DNA from 2 places in the Alsobacter sp. R-9 genome. Region 1 is predicted to be linked to the other one. Evidence: predicted binding sites of a transcription regulator. Region 1 holds the regulator's gene; the other holds the start of a gene.

Region 1 (5,545 bases):
ACGATCGACCTCCTCGACGTCGAGCGCGCCGGCGCGGCCCTCGAAGCCACGGGGCCCTTCCACATCCTCGTCAACAACGCCGGCACGAACCGGCCGCTGCCGATGGCCGACACGACGCCCGAGGACTTCGACGTCGTCGTCGACCTCAATGTCAGGTCGGCCTATTTCGTGGCCCGCGCCGTGGTCCGCGGCATGCTCGGGGCGGGGCTCAAGGGCTCGATCATCAACTTGTCCTCCCAGATGGGGCACGTCGGAGGGGCGGGGCGCACGGTCTACTGCGCCTCCAAGCACGCCATCGAGGGCATGACGAAGGCGCTGGCGGTCGAACTCGGGCCGGCCGGCATCCGCGTCAACACCATCTGCCCGACCTTCATCGTGACGGAGATGACCCGCGGCTTCCTGGAAGACGAGACGTTTCTTCGTCATGTGATGTCCAAGATCAAGCTCGGTCGGCTCGGTACGGTCGAGGACATCATGGGCCCCGTTCTGTTTCTCGCCTCTGACGCGTCGGCGCTCGTGACGGGCTCCGCGCTGATGGTGGACGGCGGCTGGACCGCCGACTGAAGAAGCGTCGACGGGCGTCCCCAGCATCCGCGCTGCGCGATCGACAAAGCCCTGCCGGAAAAAACCTGCAACCAAAGGTCACGGCTGCGGCGGCATGACGCTTGCCGTCGAGGCGAGGTCCGCTAATTTATCGTTCGATAAACGAGGATGACAGCGCGGCCGTGGGCCGCGGCGGAGGAGGGCGCCATGGCGGACAAGGTCATCAGGCTCGATCATCGCCGGGGAAACCTCGCGGCCTGCGGGCTGGACGAGATGCTGGAGCGCGCCCGGGCCCTTCAGCCGGCGCTCAAGGAACGCGCCGCCCGCACGGAGGAGTTGCGCCGGCTGCCGCCGGAGACGGAGCGCGACCTGCACGACAGCGGCCTGTTCCGGATCCTGCAGCCGCGCCGCATAGGCGGCCCGGAACTCGACTACGTGGCGCTGGTGGACGTCGCCGACGTCCTCGCGCAGGCCGATGCCTCGGTCGCGTGGAATGTGGCGAACCTCGGCAGCCACCACTGGATGCTCGGGATGTTCGAGAAGGAGGCGCAGGATCTCGTCTGGAACGAGGATCCGGACGCCCTGATTGCGTCGTCCTTCATCTTCCCGGCGGGGAAAGCCCGTCGGGCCCCGGGCGGCTACGTCATCTCAGGACGTTGGCCGTTCTCGTCGGGCGTCGATCCCAGCGAGTGGAACATGCTGGCGGGAATCGTGGCGCCGAACGACGAGACGGAGGCGCCGGAGTACCGGATCTTTCTCGTTCACCGGCGCGACTACAGGATCATCGAGACCTGGAACGCGATGGGACTGCGCGGCACCGGCTCGCAGGACGTGGAGATCGCCGACCTCTTCGTCCCCGAGGCGATGACGCTGGCCGTGTCGGCGCTGAGGGGCGGGGCGACGCCGGGGAGCGCCGTGAACCCCGGTCCGCTCTACCGCCTGCCGGTCTTCGCCCTCTTTCCGTACGTGCTCTCGGGCATCGCGCTCGGCAACGCGCAGGGCTGTCTCGACGATTACCTCTCCATCGCGCGAAAGCGGGTGTCGACCTACAACGGCGCCCAGCTCGGGGAATTCCAGTCCACGCAGATCCGGGTCGCGATGGCGGCCGCCAAGATCGACGCCGCACGGCTGCTCATGCGCCGCACCTGCATCGATGCGATGGACGACGCAGCACGCGGTCGGGTTCCGCCGCTGGAGGAGAAGGTGCGCTACCGCCGGGACGGCGCCTTCAGCGTCAATCTCTGCACGGAAGCCGTGGACCTGGTGTTCGGCGCGGCCGGCGCCGGCGGCCTGTCGATGAAGGGCGCGTTGCAGCGGCAGTTCCGCGACGCGCATGCGGTCAACGCGCACATCGCCTTCAGCTTCGACGCCGCGGGCGCCAACTATGGCCGGGTCGCCCTCGGCCTGCCGTCCGAAAACCCGACCCTCTGAGGCGAGCCATGTCAGCATCCGCTTCGGCGCCTGCCGCCGTGCCGCCCGCGCCGTCCTTCGACCCGCGCGACTTCCGGCGTGCCCTCGGGCACTACGGGACGGGGGTGACCATCGTCACGGCGAGGGGGGCCGACGGTCGCATTGCCGGCCTCACCTGCAACTCCTTCGCGTCGGTGTCCCTCAATCCGCCCCTCGTGCTGTGGAGCCTGCTCATCCACTCGCCGAGCCTGAAGGTGTTCCAGGAGGCCAGCCACTTCGCGGTCAACGTGCTTGCCGAAGACCAGCAGGAGCTTGCCGGCGTGTTCGCCCGCTCCGGGGTCGACAAGTTCGAGGGGGTGCCGTGGTCTGACGGCCTCGGCGGCGCCCCCGTGCTGGACGCTGTCGCGGCGACGTTCGAGTGCCGCAACGCCTACCGCTACTACGGCGGTGATCACATCATCTTCATGGGAGAGGTCGAGCGCTATGCAAAGCGGGACGTCGAGCCGCTGCTCTTCGTGAAGGGACGGTTCGGAACGTTCGCCGATGCCGGCTGACCTCGCGCCCGCGTCGACGAACGTCGGTTCGGGCGCACGTCCGCGACGGATGTCCGCCGAACGGCGGCGCGCCGACATCGTGGCAAGGGCGGCGGTGGTGTTTGCCGAGCACGGATTCGGCACCGGAACGCGCGAACTTGCCGCCGCCATCGGCGTCACGCAGCCGCTGCTCTACCGGTACTTTCCCAGCAAGGACGACCTCGTCCGCGAGGTCTACGAGCATGTGTACCTGCGACGCTGGGACCCCGGCTGGGAGGACATGATCAGCGACCGATCCGTGGCGCTGCGCCAGCGCCTCGTGGCGTTCTACGAGGCCTATACGGCCACGATCTTTTCCCGCGACTGGATCAGGATCTACCTCCTCGCCGGCCTCGCGGGGATCGACCTCAACCGGCGCTACATCGGCCAGGTCGAGGAGCGCCTCCTCGGGCCGATCGCCCGGGAGACGCGCAGCGACCTCGGCCGACCCGACCGTCCGCCGACCGCGTCGGAACTCGAGCATGTCTGGCTGCTGCACGGCGGCATCTTCTATTCCGGCGTGCGGGTCCATGTGTTCGGACAAACCCCGCACGTCCCCACGGCCCAACTGGTTTCGGAGGCCGTGGACACATTCCTCGCCGGTGCGCGACGGCAGTTTGCTGCCGACTGACCGCGGTCTCGGCGAACGCCCGGCATCGCCCCGAGTCAGTACCGGCGCAGAAGGCTGACCAGCTTGCCCTGGATGCGCACGCGGTCAGGCCCGAGGACCCGCGTCTCGTAGGCCGGATTGGCCGCTTCCAGCGCAATCGAGGAGCCGCGGCGGCGCAGGCGCTTGAGGGTCGCCTCCTCGTCGTCGATCAGGGCGACGACGATGTCGCCCGTGTCCGCGCTGTCCTGGCGGCGGATCACCACGGTGTCGCCGTCGAGGATGCCAGCCTCGACCATCGAATCACCGCGCACCTCGAGGGCGAAATGGTCGCCGGTGCCGAGCATGTCCGGCGGCATCGCGATCGTGTGGCTCCGGGACTGGATGGCCGAGATCGGCGTGCCGGCCGCGATGCGGCCCATGACGGGAATGGAGACGGGGGAGTCGGCCTCCCCATGTGATGCGGTGACCTTCGGCCTGATCTTGCCGAGATTCCCCTCGATCACGCTCGGCTGGAAACGTCCGCGCGGAACCCCGTTCGGCACCGACTGCTCGGGAAGCTTGACCACCTCGATCGCTCGCGCGCGGTTCGGCAGTCGCCGGATGAACCCGCGCTCCTCGAGAGCCATGATGAGCCGGTGGATCCCTGACTTGGACTTGAGGTCGAGCGCCTCCTTCATCTCGTCGAAGGAGGGCGGCACCCCGTCCTCGCGCAGCCGCTCGTGGATCAGGAGAAGGAGTTCATGCTGCTTCCGGGTGAGCATCCGCGTTCGGCCTCGCTAGGGTGGTCGAGCCGACATCCGACTCGCCGCAAACAAACCACGAACAAAACATACATGTTCGCGCTGTGTTCGGCAATCGTGCGCTTGCGCTCTCGCTAGAAGCGCAGGATGCGACAGGCCTCGCCGGCCTTCGCGGCCGGGGCGTGGGGCGGGCGGATGATCAGCGCCTGGGCCTGTGCCAGGAGACGCAGCATGGAACTGTCCTGCCGGCCGAACGGCGTGGCGACCCGCCGGCCGTCCGGACCTTCCGAGATGCTCGCGCGGAGGTAATCCTGGCGCATGTCGTTCGCCGGCAGGTCCGCACCGAGGATCGCGGCCTCCGACCGGTCCGCCCCGGCATCCGCATCTCCGGCGAGAGCCCGCAGGAGCGGCAGCAGGAAGAGCTGGGCGCACACGATCGAGGAGACCGGGTTCCCCGGTAGCCCGAGGATGCCCATGGTCCCCAGCTGGCCGAAGATCAGCGGCTTGCCCGGCCGCATGGCGATGCGCCAGAAGCCGAGCGTCATGCCGCGTTGTGTGAGCGCCGACTGGACGAGATCGTGGTCGCCGACCGACGCGCCGCCGAGGGTGACGAGAACGTCGGCGCGCGCCGCCTCTGCAGCGGTGATCGCGGCCGCCAGCGACGCGAAATCGTCCGTGGCGATGCCGAGGTCGATCGGCTCCCCGCCGGCCTCCACCACCATGCCGGCGACCGCATACACGTTGGACGCGACGATCTGGTCGGGCCGCATGGCTTCGCCCGGCCGCACAAGCTCGTCGCCCGTCGCCAGGACCGCGACACGCGGGCGACGGCGCACCGGGACCGTGGCATGACCCATCGCGGCCGCGAGGGCCTGGGAGCGGGGTGTCATCCTGTGGCCCGCGGGGATCAGTTCCTCGCCTGCGCGGAAATCGAGCCCCGCCGGACGGACGAAGCGGCCGGCCGGCTCGGTCGTCCGAGCGACGATGGTGCCGTTCTCCGCGTCGGCGTTCTCCTGGATCAGCACCGTGTCGGCTCCCTCGGGAACGGGTGCGCCGGTGAAGATCCGGACCGCCTCGCCGGGGCCGACCCGGCCGGCGAAAGCGTGGCCCGCCGGCGCCGTTCCGATCACAGAAAGACGGGCGCCGGGGGCCGCCACGTCGGCGGCGCGCACGGCGTAACCGTCCATGGCGGAGGCGGGGAAGGGGGGCTGCGTCCTGAGCGCCGCGAGCGGCGTGGCCAGCGTGCGCCCCGCGGCCGCACCGATCGGGACCGTCTCGCTCTCCAGCGGCCGTCGCGCGAAATCGAGGACCATCCGCAGGGCGTCGTCGACCGAAAGGAGGGACATGGCAGGATCCGGCAGGCTTCTCGTGTCCGGGACAGGATGCGCAGAGCCGCGCCTGCGGTCCAGACGCTCCAGTGTCAGGGCTGCCCCTCGGCCCGGAAGGAGCCGGACTTGCCGCCGTCCTTCGCCAGCAGGCGGATGCCCTCGATCCGCATGCCGCGGTCGGCGGCCTTCACCATGTCGTAGATGGTCAGGCAGGCGACGGAGACGGCCGTCAGCGCCTCCATCTCGACGCCGGTCTGTCCGGAGACCCGCACGGTGGCCGTCACACGGATGCCGGGCAGCGTGTCGTCGGGCTCGAGCTCGACGGCGACCTTGCTCAGCAGC
Region 2 (5,545 bases), on a different contig from region 1:
CAGCGTCGCGTCCGCCGCCGGGTCCGCCTCCGCCACCGCGAGCGCCGGCACCATGGCGCGGGCGGTGGCGAGCGGCAGGCCGGCCGACAGCCCGGCCCGCGCCGCCGCCGCGTCGACGGCGGCGAGCACGAGGGCGTTGTTCTCGCGCGCGACGACGACGAGCGGGTCAGCCGGCGCGGCGCCAGTCGCCCTCAGCCGGTGCAGCCGGTCGGTCGGCAGGCGCGGCAGGACGAGCGCGAGCAGGCGCGACGACGGGGTCTCGCAGGAGGTGCTCATCGGGATCCCACTCCATGGTCCAGGAGCCACCCTCGCCGACCGTTCCCGGCTGGCGCAGGCGTTCGAGCGTGACGGCGAAGGCCGGGCGGCCGACGCCCGGCAGGCGGCCGAGGGAAGGCAGCGGCAGGCTCGGCGCCGCCGCCACGCACCAGCGCGTCGCGGCGCCCGGCGGCCCGGCATGGGCGCCGGTGCGCAGCATCAGGGCCGGCACGCCGGAGGCCTCGGCCGCCAGCGCGAGACGCCGCGCGGCGGTGAGGTCGAGCGCCTTCGGATCGCCCCAGGGCTCGGCCAGCACGAGGCCCAGCGCGCGGCAGCGCAGTCCCTCCTCGGCGGCGCGCAGCACGTCGCGCGCGTCGGCGACGGCGACGAGCACGAGTCCGCCGGGATCGAGCCCGTAGGCGGCGAGGCCGGGGCCGTAGGGCTCGCCCGTCTCGCGTCCGGCGAGGTCCTGGCGGACCCACAGCCACGGCCGCGGCGTGCCGCCGGCGCGGGTGAGCCGGGCGGCGCAGGCGAGCGCGAAGCCCGTTGCCGCGGCGCCGTCGCCCGCCGCCGCCGGCCGCACCTCGTGCACGGCTCCCCGGCGCAGGCCGCCGCCGAGCATGCGGTCGGCCGCCGCATGGCCGAGGGGGACGGCGAGGTCCCGCTCCGGCCCTGCCAGCGCCCGCGCGCGGCCGTCCGCCCCGATGGCGGCGACGCGCTCGCGCAGCGCAGGCAACAGCAAAGGGTTCGCGGTCGCGCTCATGGCTCCACGGTCTCGACGCCCGTCAATGGAAGAGTTCCTGTTTTGTTCCAATACGGATTCCAGACGACGCCGACCGAGTCAACCGCGCCGTCGAATCGAACGATCGGCAGAGGGGATGTCAGAACCGGACACCGGCCCCTCATCCGCCCCTTCGGGGCACCTTCTCCCCGCAAGCGGGGCGAAGGGGCGCCCATCGACCGCGCCTCACCTTGCGCCTCTCCAGCTCCCGCGCCGGCACCGTTCCCTTCTCCCCGTCGCACGGGGAGAAGGTGGCCCGCACGCGCCGGGCTTGCCCGGCTCGTGCTCCGAAGGATGCGGGAGCGGGCAACAGCCCGCGCCCGTGGGACCGGATGAGGGGCGGCCGCGCCCGGTCCTTCCCCCCTCAGCGGCACTCCACCGCGACGACGCGGCCGCGCTGGGCAGCGGCGATGGCGCCGGCGGTCAGCGGTTGCGCCGGAGGAGACCCGGCCGAGGCCTGCGCCTTGCCGGCCGCCAGCGCGGTCGCGGCGGGCACCAGCGGCCAGCTCGCCTGCGGCATCACGCCGGCGACGAGGCGGGGTTCGACGGCCAGCGAGGCGACGAGGCCGACGAGGGCGCCGGAGCGGTCGAAGACGGCGGCGCCGGCCGCGCCGCGCTGCAGCGGCGCGAACACGCGGGCCTTCCCGCTCTCCGGCATGCGCGCCTCGGCGGGCACGACGGCGAGCTGCACGTCGCGCCCGAAGGCCGCCTGCGCCAGCACGACAAGCGGCTCGCCGTCCGCCGGGCGCCCTTCCCGCACCGCGCCCGCCGGGACCGCGAGACCGGGCACGTCGAGCACCGCGAGGCCGGCCGCCTTGTCCACGGAGAGGATCTTCGCCGGCTGGCGTCCGGCGAGCGGCGAGGGGCAGGCCTCGACGGCGGCGACCGTCACCACCTGCCCGGGACCGGTCACGAAGCCCGACAGCAGCAGCGGCCCCGAAGCCGTGGCCGGGGCCTGGCCCGGTGCCTGCGCCGCAGGCTGCCCCGGGGACGGGCCGGGCGTCGCGGGCGCCGTGGCCACGGCGGCGCCGGGCACGGGCTCGAAGCTGTTGGCGACGGCGATCGAGATGCGGTCGAACTCGGCGGCGCGCGCCACGGGGTAGCTCAGCGTGTAGCCGCGCAGGCCGGCGGGCGTCTGGGCGACGCGGGTGTAGAAGCGCCGCCCGTCGCCCTCTCCGGACACGACGAACCAGTCCGGGCGCAGCACCTTGTAGGTGACCTTCCGCTTCGGGCCGTCGGCCCGCAGGAGGTCGTAGAGCGGCTGCAGCTCGGCCTTCGGCGCCGTCAGCTCCAGCGTCACGGTGCCGTCGGCGGAGGCGAAGACGGTGCCGTCGGGCGACTGGCGGGTGCGGTCGAGGAGCTTCTGCGGCACGCCGATCCGGGCGCCGGAGCGGCCGTCGAGCAGTTTCGTGAAGCGCACGGCATCGCGCGCCTTCGCCGCCGTCTGGGCGAGCGCGGCGCGGTCCTTCGGCTGCAGGATGCCGTCCGGCTTCAACCCGGACCGCTTCTGCAGCGCGACGATGGCGCGGAAGGTGAGGGGGCCGAAGCCGCCCGTGGCGGCCCCGGTGAAGTCGCCGGTCCAGATCAGGTCGTCCTGAACGGCGCGCCGGTCGGCCTCCGGCAGGGCCTCGAAGGTCTTCTGCGCCTCCGCGAACAGGGGGTCGACGGGCGCCGCCTGCGCCGTGGGCTGCTGCGCGGCCGCGGGGCCTGCCTCCGTGATGCCCGCCACCGCCACCGCCACCGCCAGCGCCACGGCGAGGCATCCGCCATGGCCGGGACCTGAATTCCGCCGTCGCCTCATGGGCAGCCCCCGTCGAGCATGGCCGGGACTGTCGCAGAAGCGCACGCAGGGGTCGAGTGTCATTGCACACGCCGCTTCCGGTGTTACGCTTCCGCATCCCGGTCCGGACCCATCGACGATGCGCGCGCTCACCCGCACCCTCTCCGCCACCCTCCTCCTGGCGGCCGGCCTGTTGCTGGCCGGCCCCTTCGGCCCGCTGGGCTCCCTTGGCCTCGCCCCGCCGTCGGCGGCGCAGGCCCAGGCACAGAAGGCCTTCGTGCGCGACGATCTTGCCTCCGAGGGGGTGCGGCTGGAGGAACAGCTGCGCAAGGAAGCCCCGGCGGCGCTCGCCGGCCGTCCGGCCGCGCAGCTGCGCGCCGAAGGCACCGCCGCCGCGAACCGGGATGCGAAGCGGGGTCTCGCCATCCTCGCCGCCGCCGTCGCCGCCGATGCGCGCGACCCGGCCAACTGGCTGGCCTTCGCCCGCGTCGCCTTCGCCGCGGCGCCGGCCAACGGCAGCGAGCGGTGGCAGCTGCAGCAGCGCGCCGCCGTGGCCGCCTACGCCGCCTACCAGCGCGCCACCGCGCGGGCCGACGAGGCCGCCGCCCTCGCCTTGCTGGGCGACAGCTTCGCCGCCCGCCAGATCTGGCGCCCGGCGCTCGACGCCTACCGCCAGAGCCTCGCGCTCGCCGACGACGCGGCCCTGCGGTCCGTCTACCAGGCAATGCGCGAGCAGCACGGCTTCCGCATCACCGACTACAAGGTGGACTCGGACAGCGCCTCGCCGCGCGTCTGCTTCCAGTTCTCCGACCCGCTGGCGCGCGGCAAGGTGGACTTCGCGCCCTTCATCGCCGTCGCGGGATCGTCCAACGCCGCCATCGCGGCCGAGGAGCAGCAGCTGTGCGTCGACGGGCTGAAGCACGGCGAGCGCTACGCCATCGTGCTGCGCCAGGGCCTGCCGTCCTCCGTCGGCGAGGCGCTGCTGAAGAACGCCGACTACGAGATCTACGTCCGCGACCGCTCGCCGAGCGTGCGTTTCACCGGCCGCAACTACGTGCTGCCGCGCGTCGGGCAGGAGGGCATCCCGCTCGTCTCGGTCAATACGGCCCGGGTCGACGTCGAGATCAGCCGCATCGGGGACCGCAACCTGCTGCCGACGCTGCGCTCCGACGACTTCCTCGGCCAGCTCGAGGCCTACCGCGCCCGCCAGATCGGCAACGAGAAGGGCGTCAAGGTCTGGACCGGGACCATGGACACCCGCTCCGAGCTCAACCGCGACGTCGTGACCGCCTTCCCGGTCACGGAGGCGGTGGGCAGGCTGCAGCCGGGCGTCTACGTGATGACGGCGAAGCCGAACGACGGTACGCCGCCGTCTGCCTCCGCCTCGGCCACCACCGGCGACGACTACGACCCCGACGACTGGCGCACCCGCGCCACGCAGTGGTTCGTGGTGTCCGACCTCGGCCTCACGGCCTTCGTCGGCGACGACGGCGTGCACGTCTTCGTCCGCTCGCTCGCCTCGGCGCAGCCGATGGCGAACGTCGAGATCCGGCTCATCGCCCGCAACAACGAGATCCTCGCGACCCGACCGACCGACGCCACCGGTCACGTCGCCTTCGACCCGGGGCTGGCGCGCGGCACGGCCGGAATGGCGCCGAGCCTCGTCGTCGCCAGCGACGCCGGCGGCGACTACGGCTTCCTCGACCTCGGGCAGGCGGCCTTCGACCTCACCGACCGCGGCGTGAAGGGCCGCGTCGCCCCGCGCGGGCTCGATGCCTTCCTCTACGCCGAGCGCGGCGTCTACCGCACGGGCGAGACGGTCTACGTCACGGCGCTGCTGCGCGACCCCGCCGGCGTGGCCGTGCCCGGCCTGCCGCTCACCCTCGTCGCCCGGCGCCCCGACGGCGTCGAGTACAAGCGCACGGTGGTGCAGGACCAGGGCCAGGGCGGGCGCGCCTTCGCGCTGCCGCTGCTCGCCGGCGCGGCCCACGGCACGTGGCGCGTCGTCGCCTACGCCGACCCGAAGGGCCCCTCGATCGGCGAGACGAGCTTCCTCGTCGAGGACTACGTCCCCGAGCGCCTGTCGGTGGAGCTGACGCCGAAGCAGAAGACTCTTGGGCCCGGCGAGCCGGCCGACATCGACGTGCTGGCGAACTTCCTCTACGGGGCCCCGGGCTCCAACCTCGACGTCACCGGCGAGTTCGTGGTGCAGCCGGCCGAGGGCCCGGGCCTGCCGGGGCTCGAGGGCTACGCGGTCGGCCTCGCCGACGAGAGCTTCGAGCCTGCGTCCGGCAGCCTCGAGGACCCGGTGACGACCGACGCGAAGGGTCGCGCCACGGTGAGCGTGCCGCTGCCGGAGGTGGTGGCGCCCCGGCCGCTGGAGGCGAAGATCGCGTTGCGCGTCGGCGAGCCCGGCGGCCGCGCCGTGCAGCGTACCGTCACGATCCCGATCCGCCCCCGCGGGCCGGTGGTCGCGGTGAAGCGGCTCTTCGGCGACGACATCGGCGAGGGGACGCCTGCCCGCTTCGACGTGCTCTACGTCGCCCCGGACGGCGCGCGGCTCGCCAAGCGCGGCCTGCGCTGGACGCTGAACCGCGTGGAGAAGCGCTACCAGTGGTTCCAGCAGGACGGCCGCTGGTCGTTCGAGCCGGTCACCTCCACCCGACGCGTCGCCGACGGCACGCTCGACGCGGCCGCCGCCGCGCCGGGGCGCATCGAGGTCGCGGCCG

What was found. Region 1 encodes LexA, which represses DNA repair genes until DNA is damaged. Its sites were predicted from a motif close to TGTTCNNNNTGTGTTCNG; they were not measured.
Region 2: a site for LexA is predicted at 1,051-1,068, ahead of ACX9GQ_RS05485 (ImuA family protein). Genes of this name have one in related genera too.

Annotation. Positions count from the first base shown of each region.
Region 1 is NZ_JBTSWJ010000002.1:579,584-585,128, reverse strand. Features, by position in the region: gene ACX9GQ_RS05460 (SDR family NAD(P)-dependent oxidoreductase) at 1-564, shown strand, start outside; gene ACX9GQ_RS05455 (acyl-CoA dehydrogenase family protein) at 817-1,974, shown strand; gene ACX9GQ_RS05450 (flavin reductase family protein) at 1,983-2,507, shown strand; gene ACX9GQ_RS05445 (TetR/AcrR family transcriptional regulator) at 2,497-3,156, shown strand; gene lexA (transcriptional repressor LexA) at 3,192-3,896, opposite strand; gene ACX9GQ_RS05435 (molybdopterin molybdotransferase MoeA) at 4,010-5,221, opposite strand; gene moaC (cyclic pyranopterin monophosphate synthase MoaC) at 5,296-5,545, opposite strand, start outside.
Region 2 is NZ_JBTSWJ010000003.1:195-5,739, forward strand. Features, by position in the region: partial or broken gene ACX9GQ_RS05480 (Y-family DNA polymerase) at 1-276, opposite strand, end outside; gene ACX9GQ_RS05485 (ImuA family protein) at 167-1,018, opposite strand; gene ACX9GQ_RS05490 (peptidoglycan-binding protein) at 1,401-2,837, opposite strand; gene ACX9GQ_RS05495 (alpha-2-macroglobulin family protein) at 2,956-5,545, shown strand, end outside.